DNA from 2 places in the Brevibacillus sp. FSL K6-0770 genome. Region 2 is predicted to be linked to the other one. Evidence: riboswitches for the same ligand, from Rfam matches in the RefSeq annotation. Region 2 holds a riboswitch; the other holds the start of a gene.

Region 1 (6,528 bases), 3.8 Mb from region 2:
TCCAATGCCTCTTCTATCTGATGAAACATGGGACTTCCCTCCTCGTTCAGACAAATCCATTTTCCTGCAAAAAAGCCATGCTGATCGTCGAGCCTGCCGCTTGCCCGCTCCTTTGCTGGCCGCGATCGCCCAAAAGCCGCTCTACATACTTGCCGATGACGTCTGTCTCCAGATTCACCTGATCGCCTGCGCGCCGATCCTGCAAGCTGGTCTGCGCCAGCGTGTGCGGGATGATCGACACGCTGAAATGCGTATCCGCAGCTTCCACCACAGTAAGACTGATGCCATCCACGCAAATCGAGCCGCGCTCGATGACGTATTTCAACAGCTCCGCGCTCGCTTCGATCGTAAACAGCACAGCGTTGGCGTGCGGCTGTCGCGACACGATCGTGCCTGTCCCGTCCACGTGCCCGGAGACGATATGCCCGCCAAAACGGTCGCCCAAGCGCATCGCCCGCTCCAGGTTGACTCGCTGGCCCGCTCGCAGATGGCGCAGGCTCGTCTTTTTCATCGTTTCCGGCATGACGTCGACCTGAAAATGCCGCTGCGTAAACGAAGTAACCGTCAGGCAAATCCCGTTGACTGCGATGCTGTCGCCCAGTTGCACACCTTCGAGCACCCGCTGCGCCCGGATCACGAGCTGACTCGCCTGATCGTTGCCCGTGAGCGATTCCACCGTGCCCAGCTCTTCTACCAGTCCGGTAAACATCGGCTTTCCTCCTCTTTTTACACGGTTTATAACATCGGAAAGCAGCCATCGGCCTCGGCAAAACAAAGCCGTCTGTCTCCGATTCGCTTTTTTGTCCTCACTCCCACTGTGGATAGCCGCTGATCCGCAAGTCCAGCTCATCCAGTTGCTCAACGGTCGGATTCGCCAGCTTGACCGCCTGATCCATCGTGGAAAAGCCTTGTCCTCCAAACGGTGTCGGCGCCTGGCCACCGCCAATCATTTTCAGCGACACGTAGCTGATCACTTTTTGAATCGCCCGCGCCTGCAAAAACGCTCCGTTGACCGCGGCCCCGCCTTCGACGAGAAGCGAAGTGATTCCCCATTCGCCCAGCGTGTCCAGCACCTCGTCCACCCTAATCTGCTCATCTGCCACGAACAGCCGGATACCTTTTTCCGCAAAAGCCTCCTGCTTCGCTTGCGCCGCAGCTTTCGTCGTAAAAATCCAGGTGGGCGCATCCGCATTTTGAATCACGTTGGCCCCGAGCGGCGTGCGCAGCTGACTGTCCCAGATGATACGCACAGGCTGTCGCCCATGCGCTTGCCCGTCCAGTCTCGCCGTCAAAAGCGGATCGTCCGCAAGCACCGTGCCTACTCCGACCAGGATCGCGTCGTGCTGTCTGCGCAGCTCGTGCACTTCCCCCCGCGCCCGCGCACCCGTTATCCAGCGACTGTGCCCGCTTTCGGTAGCGATCTTGCCATCCAGCGTGCTCGCTGTTTTGATCGTCACAAACGGACGCCGCGTCGTGATGAAGTGGAAAAAGACTTCATTCAGCTTTTTCGCTTCCGCTTCATGCACGCCGACAACCACTTCCACGCCTGCTGCCCGCAGCTTCTCCGCGCCTTTTCCCGCGACGAGCGGATTCGGGTCCAGCGTGGCGATCACGGCACGCCGGATGCCAGCCGCGATCACCGCTTCGGCGCACGGAGGCGTTTTGCCGTGATGACTGCACGGCTCCAATGTGACATACAGCGTAGCGCCAGCCGCTTTTTGCCCTGCCATCCGCAGAGCGTGCACTTCTGCATGAGGTTCGCCTGCACGCAAATGCGCTCCCATGCCTACTACTTCTCCGTTGTTTACCAGGACTGCACCGACGAGCGGATTGGGGCTCGTCTGACCGTTTGCCGAGCGCGCCAAATCCAGTGCCAGCGCCATGAACCGCATGTCCTGCTCCATGTAAACCTCCTCTTTCATGCACGGATTCCAGCCAATGCAAAAAGCCCTCGAAACCACTAGCGGCTCAGGGCATAAGGAAAGAAGCCTTATCGCATCCGTTTTTTGCAAAAGGGATGCCAAAAAGCATGGTCAGCTCTTCTTCCATCCGGACTTTACCGTCGGCTCTGGATTTGCACCAGATCAGTCGCTGACCGTAACGATCAGCGAGTCGCGGGCTTTAGACGTACATACGTCATTACCGCCGGTCGGGAATTTCACCCTGCCCTGAAGATTTTTGCGCTATGCAGTTTTCCAATAAAAAACGCCCACGAGCAAACGATACTCAGGGCGTAGGGAAACAAGCCTCGTGACAGTTCTGTTTTTGAAAAAACAGCCGCCGAAGCTATTGTAAGACACCTTCTCCCATCCGGACTTTACCGTCGGCCTTGGATTTGCACCAAGTCAGTCGCTATCCATACAGCAATAGCGAGTCGCGGGCTCAGACGTGCGTTCGTCATTACCGCCGGTCGGGAATTTCACCCTACCCTGAAGGCTGGTATTCAGTTAGGCACAGTATAGCACACATTTCTCGTCAACTGTCACTTTTTTAGGTGGAAGTGTCCTTTTCCTGCTCTCCGCGAGCGCGGCTACAAAATGTCCAGCAGTTCGCGCAAGTCCGTGATGTACGCTCGCGGCGAAACTTCGTTGCGCTCCATGTCCGCCCGCTCTCCCTGATACGCGATAAACGCCACTTCCCCGCCGTGCGCCGCTTTTCCGTCAATCCAGGAATCTCCGACCATCGTCCAGGCCGTGGCAGACCAGTTGGGGTATTGGGCGCGGATGTAGTGAATCCCGGACGGATGCGGTTTGAGTGTCGTCATCTGCTCGCGCGCGACAATCTCCTGGAAACAATCGGCGATTCCCGTATGATTCAGCGCTTCCTCGGCGGCTGCGTAGGCATTGTTGGTCAAAATGAACAAATGATACCGTTCCTTTAGGTGGGCGAGCACTTCCTTGACGTGGTCTTCCAGGACAGCCTCGTGCATCCCTGCTTTTTCAATCGCGGTTACAGCCTCCCACATCGTTTGCTCAAGCTGACTCGTCATCCGGCCCGACTTTCTGCCCATTTCGATCAATTGCGAAGCGGTGTGGCTGCGCCAGTCAAAAGTCGGCTCGCACAGCCCGTGCTCAGCCCACAAGCGAAAAATGGCCTGCTTCATTTCCAAAAAGTTGATTTTGGATTGCAGCAACGTATTGTCCATATCGAAAATGATGCCTTTTATCGACGCTCTGGTCATTGTCGGATCTCTCCCCCTTTTGCCAATGATTATTTGGTCAAGTATACCAAATTAATAACGTTCGACTAGATGCGAAAACGGGAATCAGGACTTTTTCCAATCGCAAAAGCTCGTGAACGACGCCCAGACGATCGACGATAAAAACATCATCATCCAGGGACAGGACCAGGAAAAAAACACATCATGGAGCATGATCGACGGACCGCTCAGCAGCCAGGAGGGCGTGATTGAGCTGACCGTCACCTGGGGTGAGCCGTAGATTTCCCCGACACCTTTTCACGGAACGAAAAAAGCGACAGCCCGCTGCTGCCGCTTTTTTGTTTTTCCCGCCATTCGCCAAGTCCGCTATGGCGCATCGTCTGCCCCTTCCATTTGCGCCCGGGGCACATCCGGCTTGCCCTCCGGATTGTTGTACAAATACTGCGGCACATCCCCGATAATCAGTGAATGCGTGATCGGGATTTTCGTGGTGATCGTCTGCTCCTCGGTGGCAAACGGGATGACGATCTGCAAGTCGACCTCCACGAAAATGTAGACGGTTGCGAGCACCATGTTGATGCCCGCCTCCTTCAACTCTGTCTCCAGCTTTGTTTTCACAGAGCCGATCGGTACAAAAGTGACAGGCAAATTCGGTCCCATCTGCGCCAAAAACGTATTTCCTGTCGCCAAGCCAAGCGGAATGGTGCGATCGACTTTTTCCGTCTCAAATTCCTGAAGCTTGTTCTGCACTCGTGAAGTAGTCTCGCCGACAATTCTCGCGTATTCCCTGAAGTTAAACTGGTATGCCTGAATCTGCCCTTCGTTGTTCTTCTCGATCTTGACGATCTGGTTGAAATCGACGCCCTGCTGGGAAATTCGTTTGGTGACTGCGTCCGTAATCGCTTCTTTTGCCAATTGCTCTGCTTTTTGGGTTGCCAGGATCAAGAGCGTCGGTTCCAGCCGTTGCTGCAAAAAGACGAGCGACTGAATCGACAAAACCACAAAAATTACCAGCGCAATCAAAAACGCTTTCGTTCGAGAAAGCGGGTTCCTCCAACGCCGACGGGGTCGAAATATGGCCAATCCCGTCACCTCCCAATTGGTACATCCTATGGTAGGAGAAGGGAAAAAAGACTATCCGCGACGAGAGTCGGCAACACCCCCGCTTTTCTGCACGTACACGCCCAGTCCGACGAGCGCAAAAATCAGCAGCACCTGTGCACAGACAACCAATCCGAACAAGCCGCACGCCGCCGTTAACAGCGGTGCGCCAAGAAAACCGATAAAAAAGCCGCTGCGGCCGAGAAAGCCCTGCACCCCGAGCACCTTGCCGCGCACTTCATTTTTGGCCTGCTGCAAAAGCGTGCCCTCGTACACCTGTGCCGCCCCGCTCAAAAGCCCGGCGCAACCGAGCAACAACAGCACCGCCGCCGTCCAATCGGCAGCAAACGCCGCCACGACCAGCAGCGCCATCAGCCCGTATGCGCCAAGCAAGCCACGCCAAAAATCAACGGAAAAACGGACGGCGAAGTAAGCGCCAACCAGCCCGCCTGCGCTCATCGCGGACCACATCAGCCCGTGCAGGGTAGCATCGCCACGGCTTAGCCCATCGGCCAAAAACGGCAAGCCGTAGTTGTGCGCGGCCGTACTGATCGCCAGCGGCGCAGCCAGCAGACTGACCGCGAGCAGCACAGGCGCTCCTTGCAAATACACAAAAGCTGCGCGCATCCCGCCGCTTGCCGTTTCTTTCTCTTCGGCTTTTTCCGCCTTGTCCGGCGTAGCTCTGCTCTCCCAGCGCATCCGCGTCAAAATTGCTGCCGAAAACAAAAAGCTCGCAGCGTCTGCTCCAATGACGAGTGCATAGCCGGCATGATCGGTTAACAAGCCGCCCAAAAGGAAGCCGACAATGCCGACAAACGATTCCAGCCTCACCTTGAGACTGTTCACCCAAGCCAATTTTTCCGGTCCAAACATCTGCGGCAATGACGCCTGGAAGCTGATCGCAAACAGCGTGTACAGCATCCCTTTGAGAAAAGCCGCCGCGACGACAACGTATGGATGCGGAATGAGCAAAATCGCCAGCAAAGCCAGCCCCGCTCCGATGTCGCTTGCGATCATCGCCTGTCTTCTGTCCATCCGGTCTGCCAATATGCCAGCAAACGGGCTGAACAGCATTCCGCCCACCTGTCTGGCGACAAAAAAAGCCATCAGCCAAAACGCGCTATGTTCAAACGTAAAAATCAAGGCGCTGCACGCGATCAAGTCCATTCGCGATCCGAGCGAGGACAGCGCATTGACGTACAAATACTTTTTCATGTTCATGTGTACCAAACCTCCTGGTGATCACAGGCGGTTCAGACTGACGCCCCCATCTACGGGGTGCGTACACTGATTATGGCAGTTGACATGCGCATGCCTCCTCGTGTGTAAGTGTGTAAAATCATGACTCGTTTTTGTTCTGTCACTGTCGACGGGGGCCGTTCCTTAACCGTCTATGTGCGGCAACTCATGCCGTACTCTCATCATAACGAGACGCTCCTATCTTGTCATGAAAAACGGGAAAACCTTCGCAAAAAAATGGCGCTTCTCCTACGTCAGACTGCATCTGTCTTTCATATGGTAAGGGGGAAGATCTTTTTTGCCCTGGAGGTTTGTCATGAATCTGGAACGATTGGAACGTGCCTTTGGCTCCCTTGTTTGCCCCAGTCCTACCGAATTGAGGCAGGCTGTCGCTTCACTCGCGCTCTGCCCAGACGATATCGCGTCACTCGTTCCCCAACCGGAACAGCTTCCATATGGCCGCAAAATTTTGTATCTCACGCCTCACGTAGAGGTCGTTCTCATCCATCTTCCTGCCAGGCAGGAGTCCATCCCGCACAACCATGGCGACTCGTTTGGCTGGGAGTGGGTCATATCCGGCACGCTCACCAATGTCGTCTACCTCCCGGCTGACCGCGAAGACGAAGTTTTTCGGGCACAAACGACCCATGTCAGCGCAGGAGATTGCTATTACGTCGCTCCCGGCGAGATTCACGCCATTCGCAACAACACAGACGGACCTGTCCTCTCGCTCAATGTGTATACGCCCCCGCTGCAAAACTCCCGCCAGTACCGCGCCGTCCAATCCCCCACGTAGGATTGGAAAAGTTACAAAAAAACCAGTACACCGCCAAAAGAGCGGTCGTACTGGTTTTTCGCGTCTACAAATTTTCCGTAATCTCGGACAGCTCATCAGCAGAGCTGGCTACTTGCGCCACTGCCTGGTTCATGTCTTCCATGACTTTGAAGAAGTTTTCCAGTTCTTTTTGAATGTGCGTGCTTTGCTCCTTGCTGTCTGCTACAGCGCCGATAATTCCTTCGAAAAACGC
Region 2 (6,528 bases):
GTGGAGTCGTTTCTATAACCATCAATAAAAATACAAAATATTTACTTTTATGTATATACTTTTTACTCGAATGATAAATTACGTTAATGGAAATATTTTACAACCTGCCCGCACACGCTGACTTCTGTGGATGCAAAAGGGAGTGCTCCGTTACGTACGGGGAGCACTCCCTTGTTTGTTTTGTTTATTAAATGAAACCTTAGTACGAACGGCCAAACCAAACCGTATGCTTCGCCTCTTTGCCGCAGCAAATGCAGACCGATTTTTGCGCAGGCGGTTCAAACGGAATGTTGCGGGACGTGAACTTCGTCTCTTCCTTGACCTTGGACTCACACGCGTCGTCTCCGCACCAGCCTGCGAGCACCCAGCCGCTTGGCGTGTTTTCGTTCTCACATTTTTCGATGTGCGCGGACAGCTGCGCGAGCGTATCGATTTCGAGATGCGAATGGGCTTCCCGGAAGGCCAGCGCTTTTTGGAACATGTTTTGCTGGATGTCTTCGAGCAATTGGGCAATCGTCTGCGCAATGCCTTCCAGTGGCACGGTTATTTTCTCTCCGGTATCGCGGCGGGCGAGAATCGCCTGGCCGTTTTCCACGTCGCGCGGCCCAAGCTCCAGACGAAGCGGCACACCGCGCATCTCCCATTCGTTGAACTTCCAGCCCGGAGTTTCCTCGCGCAAGTCTGCCCGGACGCGAACGCCTGCCGCTTTGATCTCGTCGAACAGCGGATCGAATGCAACCATGACCTGATCGCGCAGCTTCATCGGTCCGACTGGGATCATGATGACCTGAGTCGGTGCCATCCGCGGCGGCAAAGCCAAGCCGCGGTCGTCGCCGTGCACCATGATCATCGAGCCGATCAAGCGGGTAGAGCTGCCCCATGAAGTCGTATGCACGTATTTGAACTGATTGTCGCGATCCAGGAACTTGATCTCAAAGCCGCGCGCAAACTTGTCTCCCAAGTAGTGGGAGGTTCCGGCCTGCACCGCTTTTCCATCCTTCATCATCGCCTCGATGGAGTACGTGTCGACTGCTCCTGCAAAGCGCTCGCTTGGCGTTTTTTGCCCTTTCCATACCGGAATCGCCAGCTCCTGCTCCACAACCTCGCGATAAATCTCCAGCATCTGCATGGTCTCCTGGCGCGCTTCTTCCTCGTTCGCATGGGCGGTATGGCCTTCCTGCCACAAAAATTCTGAAGTACGCAAGAATGGCATGGTGCGCTTTTCCCAGCGGAACACGTTTGCCCACTGGTTAATCAGAATCGGCAAGTCGCGGTAGCTCTGAATCCACTGCGCGTACATATGTCCGATGATCGTCTCCGAAGTCGGGCGCAGGGCAAGCTTTTCCTCCAGCTGCTCTCCTCCCGCTTCCGTCACCCAAGGCAGCTCTGGGTTGAAGCCCTCGATGTGCTCTTTTTCTTTTTGGAAAAAGGACTCGGGAATCAGCATTGGGAAGTAGGCGTTGCGGTGTCCCGTCTCTTTGAATCTTTTGTCCATCGCCTCCTGGATGCGCTCCCACAGCTCGAAGCCATCCGGTTTGAAGACGATGCAGCCGCGCACTGGCGTGTAATCCATCAAATCCGCTTTTTTGATCGCGTCGATGTACCAGCGCGAGAAATCTTCCGACTGCGGTGTCATTTCTTTTACGAACGCTTTGTCCTCTTTCATCCTTCTACGCTCCTTTTTTCTTACATGAAAATGCAAAAAATCCCCCATCCCAAAAAAGGGACGGAGGATTCACTTCCGCGGTACCACCCTGATTGACCATGGCACAAGCCATAAGTCCACTCAACAACCCGATAACGGCGGGCAACCGGACCAGCTCGTCGCTGGCGGCTTCAGGATGGGGTGCAGGTACGCCTCGTATCAGCCTTCCAGACTAGGGCCGACTCTCTGGAACCAGGATATAGCTGCGGGTCCTTTCATAGCCTTTTCGCTAAACTGCTTTTTGTTAGGGAATATCTTAGCAAGTCGCGCAGCCGTTGTCAATTTGTGGTTCTGAGGGCAATGCGCGCACCAAGCTTGGCGTAGACCGGATACGCGACCAGCGCGAGCACGACCCCTTTGAACAGGTTGAACGGAACGATACCGACCATGACCAGGGACCAGACGCTGGTTGCGTTGAACATGGCCAACAGCTCTGCCATCGGCATCTGATAAAGAGCGGCGTATGCCGGGAGCAGGACGTACGCATTGGCAACAGCCATGACAATCGTCATCAGCAACGTTCCAAGCGCGAGGCCCGATAAAAAGCCTTTTTTCCCTTGACCGCTGCGTTGCAGAAGGACAGCTGGCAAAATAAAGCTGGCGCCCGCCACGACGTTGGCAAGCTCTCCGATCAACAATCCGTCTGTATTTTTAAAGAGCATGTGCAATGTATTTTTCAAAACTTCGATGATGATGCCGGCTACAGGGCCGTACATGAGTCCGCCGATCAGCGCTGGCAACGTACTGAAATCAAGCTTCAAAAAGCTCGGCATCAGCGGAACGGGAACCTCCAAATACTGCAAGATAAAAGCAACGGCTGCCAGCATCGGAATCGTCACGATCCGCTGGGTTGCTCTGCGCGATGTGTGCAGGGCTGTTTCTTTCATGTGTACCATCTCCTCGTTTTTTCTCCTTCTGAGGAATGGCAACAGCGGTCTTGCCCACACGTGCCAAAATGTCTACGCTTTTGCAAACACAAAAATACCCTGAGAATAATTCTCAGGGCAGCTTACAGGCGTATGACAAAGCATGTGCAATAAATACAGGTTCAAGAAACAACGAGGCGGCTCATCATGCATGCCTCATCGCATCTGTCCTGCCAGCACAGGCAAACAAGCACGTGTGTGGTAAACGTACTGTCGTCATCCTTCTCCCATCCAGACTGTACTGTCGGCTCTGGAATCTCACCAGATCCTGCACTCCGTCGCTGTCAACAGCTCGGGAGGCTCGCGGGCTTGACGTGCTGATTGCACCATCACCGCCGGTCGGGAATTTCACCCTGCCCTGAAGGAATTGTGTAGTTGTATACAGCATATTATACTGCGCTTTTTCGATTTGACAATAGACGAAACTGTTAAATCGACATTTTATTGTTATTTTCCAATTGATTTAGTTGGATATATTTTAAAAAAAATGGGGCTTCTCAGCCTAAAGTCGCCACGTGCTATAGGTAGTTACCTGGACCAAAAAGAAATAGACCGCCCTTGAGTTGACTGCTCCTCGGCGGTCTATTCTTCACCAAATTTTGAGCCGTCCCCTTTGAGGGAAGCCTCGTTTGTACAGACCAGACCGTTCCGGTAGCCGCCGGACGGTCTTTTTTTCTTTCAAGCTCGTTACCTCTAATATTACCATAACCGTTCCCAAATAAAAATCCATAATCCTGCTCCTGCCTACCAAATCGCACCAAAAGTAGCTTCTGCCACTACGACCCTGCTCCCCGATACTTGGTGACGCCCCAGTTCCAGACGAGCAAGCCGATGCCAAAGAAGATGACCGCGACTACCGGAGTAAGTGCTGCGTACGTATACCACACTTCTTTTCGCAAAAAGTAAGCCGCCGGGTAAATCCCGACAAAAGCAAACGGCAACACGTAAGTCAGCACGAAGCGAATCGCCTTGTTGTACACATCCACGGGGTAACGCCCGTACTGCTGGATGTTGTAAATCATCGGGGCAATTCCTGTCCGGGAATCGGAGAAAAAGCTGACAGCGGCAATCGCCGTGTACACCCCGCCGTAAATCAGGGCGCCGCTGATCACAAGCCCGATGAAGATGAACAGGTCGTACCAGTAAAACGTCAAATCGAGCTGAAAAGCAGCATAGCCCATGATGATCAGCCCTGTGATGACGCCGAAAATCCGGTCCGGTGCGATCGACTCCAAACAGACCTGTGCCAGATTGTGGATCGGCCTGGTCAAGATGCGGTCCATTTCGCCCCGGATAATATAGCGTTCGTTGAAGTCCCAAAACCCGAAAAACATCGAGAATAAGGCATACGGCACCAAAAAGAAACCGTAAATGAAAATGATTTCGTCCCGCGTCCATTCCTTCATCAACGGCACATGCGTGAAGACGACGATGATGAACACTAGATTGATCAGCTCGGAAATCAAGTTGGACACAAAATCCCCGAGAAAGTCAGCCCGATAGGCAAGTCTCGTCTTGAAATACTGGCCCAGGTAGTCGGCGAAAATACCGAAAATGTGTTTGACGTTTTGCATATGCTACCCCCCTTGCACGACCAGCCGATTTCGGGCCATGCGCCACAAAATCAGAATCGGAACCAGAATAACAACCATCCAGATCGCCTGGAAGCCGATCAACTCCCAGGAACGCCCCGGAGTAATCGCCCCTGTAAAAATCAGGCTCGGATAGTAGTTGACGGCCTGGAATGGCAAAAAGCCCATAACCGTTTGCGCCCAGCCCGGGAAAAAGCTGATCGGCAGCACCAGGCCCGACATCAAATCAACGACGACACGCTTCGCCCGCATCATCCCGTCGTTGCGGAACAGGAAAAAGGTGAACAGCCCCGTCAGCAGGTTGATTTGCGTGTTGATCAAAAAGGCAAACATGAGACTGATCAAATACAATCCCCAGCCAGTCGCTGTCGCGGGAAAATGAAACGGGATAATCAGGCTGATGAGAAAAATTCCTGGCCCTGCGAAAAACAGGAAGCGGAATATCCCTTCCCCAAATGCTTGCGCTGTCTTGACCGACAAGTAATTGTAAGGGCGGATCATCTCGATCGCGACTTTACCCTCCCGTACGTCCTGGGCAATTTCCGTATCGATGTTGTTGAAGTAAAAGGCGCGCGACATCCAGGCAATCGCGACGTAGGAAGTCATTTGCTCGACCGACAGGCCGCCAAGCTGCTGCTGGCCGCCGTAGATTGCGCCCCACAAAAAGTAGTACGCTCCGATGTTGATCGCGTAAATAATGATCCCGCTGTAGTAATTCACCCGGTAAGCGAGCATGGTCAAAAAGCGCATGCGGATCAGTTCCATGTAGAGCTTATGCATGGCCCCGCACCCCTGTATCCACCTGGTAAATGTTGCGGACAATATCTTCTGTGCTCGTCTCCATGATTTTTACGTCGCTGACCTCGAACGTCGACATGACCGTTGACAGGACAAACGGCAGCATTTCCTGGCTCTGCGGCACTTTCACACTGATTGTATATTCGTTTACCTGGGAAATTTCGCACGGCATCTCGCCAAGCGTCTTGCGCAGCTCGTCGGCGGGTGTGCGCTTTTTCATCTGGAAAGACACCTCTGTGCCATTGCCCCACTTTTCCTTCAGGTCACTGAGCAGGCCGTCAAAAATCAGCTTGCCTTTGTCCATGACCAGCACCCGCTTACAGAGCGCTTCAATATCGGAAACGTCGTGGGTCGTGAGCAGGATGGTCATGTTTTCCGTTTCGTTCAGATTGCGCAAAAACTCGCGAATTTTTTGCTTCACCAAGACGTCCAGCCCGACTGTCGGCTCGTCGAGGAACAACAGGCGCGGCTTGTGAATCAATGATGCTGCTACCTCGCAGCGCATCCGTTGACCCAGGCTCAGCTTGCGCACTGGCTGGCTGACAAACGGGTTGATTTCCAGCTCCTCGATCAAGCGGTCTAGCCACTTATCTCCCTCTGGCCCGTCGACTTTGTAGACGCTTTTCAGCAACCGGAACGACTCCATCGGCGACAAATCCCACCAGAGCTGCGAACGCTGTCCGAATACGACACCGATGGAGCGCACGTATTCCTCGCGCTGTTTGAACGGAACGTAGCCGTTGATGACGATCTCGCCCTCGCTTGGCGTCAAAATGCCCGTCAGCATTTTGATCGTCGTCGATTTCCCGGCGCCATTTTCCCCAATCAAAGCGAACATTTCCCCTTCTTCCACGGTAAAAGAAAGGTCATTCACTGCCTTGACGGTCTTATACTCGCGACTAAACAAATCACGAAAAGCACCCCCGAGACCCGCTCTGGCCTGGTGGATGCGAAACTCCTTTTGCAGGTTCTTCACTTGAATCATGGATAACCATCCTTTTTTTAATGGAAAAACGCCTTGACGTTTTTCATGCAAAGAGATGTGACCACTTGCGGCTGGCAAAACGGTCATGAACAACTGTTAGTGTATATGAGCGCATGAAAATGTGCAAAAGGCAAACTGTAACAAACTGTCAGCGCAAATTCACGACAATGCCCGTCTTGTCGTCCGACTTTTTGAAGCGGGCGTAGCGGATGCATTCGGGATCGTTGTTTTCCAGTGCGATCAGCTCATCCGTGTAACGTTGCAGCCCTTTGTGGACGATTGGCAATACCGTTTCTTCCCACCCCGGTCCTTTTCCGCCTGTTGGTCGTGGCATGAACAGACCGTCTGTCGCCAAAACAAGCGCCTTCAATCCGATCCGATTGATCCGTCCATACTCTATGAAATCCGCACAAGCCGCATCTCCGTTCAAAACGCCATATCCTCCTGATCCGTTCGCCTGATAGCGGTTATGAATCAGGATGTCCTTACATCGCTCGTGCAGCTCGGCTCGGGTAGACAGCC

Evidence for each region. Region 2 has a riboswitch for FMN ahead of NST23_RS05200 (ECF transporter S component). Riboswitches for the same ligand answer to the same signal wherever they lie in the genome.
Region 1: linked by a shared signal. The riboswitch ahead of ribD (bifunctional diaminohydroxyphosphoribosylaminopyrimidine deaminase/5-amino-6-(5-phosphoribosylamino)uracil reductase RibD) and the one ahead of NST23_RS05200 (ECF transporter S component) in region 2 are both predicted to bind FMN.

What each region holds. Positions count from the first base shown of each region.
Region 1 is NZ_JBBOBQ010000001.1:4,850,161-4,856,688, forward strand. It holds gene NST23_RS23040 (bifunctional 3,4-dihydroxy-2-butanone-4-phosphate synthase/GTP cyclohydrolase II) at 1-29, opposite strand, end outside; gene NST23_RS23045 (riboflavin synthase) at 47-709, opposite strand; gene ribD (bifunctional diaminohydroxyphosphoribosylaminopyrimidine deaminase/5-amino-6-(5-phosphoribosylamino)uracil reductase RibD) at 807-1,904, opposite strand; FMN riboswitch at 2,034-2,180, opposite strand; FMN riboswitch at 2,295-2,441, opposite strand; gene NST23_RS23055 (HAD family hydrolase) at 2,531-3,181, opposite strand; gene NST23_RS23060 (hypothetical protein) at 3,294-3,440, shown strand; gene yunB (sporulation protein YunB) at 3,527-4,252, opposite strand; gene NST23_RS23070 (MFS transporter) at 4,295-5,482, opposite strand; gene NST23_RS23075 (cysteine dioxygenase) at 5,817-6,296, shown strand; gene NST23_RS23080 (globin-coupled sensor protein) at 6,361-6,528, opposite strand, start outside.
Region 2 is NZ_JBBOBQ010000001.1:1,012,750-1,019,277, reverse strand. It holds gene proS (proline--tRNA ligase) at 200-1,666, opposite strand; gene NST23_RS05200 (ECF transporter S component) at 1,984-2,592, opposite strand; FMN riboswitch at 2,847-3,001, opposite strand; gene NST23_RS05195 (ABC transporter permease) at 3,408-4,205, opposite strand; gene NST23_RS05190 (ABC transporter permease) at 4,209-5,003, opposite strand; gene NST23_RS05185 (ABC transporter ATP-binding protein) at 4,996-6,006, opposite strand; gene NST23_RS05180 (protein phosphatase 2C domain-containing protein) at 6,155-6,528, opposite strand, start outside.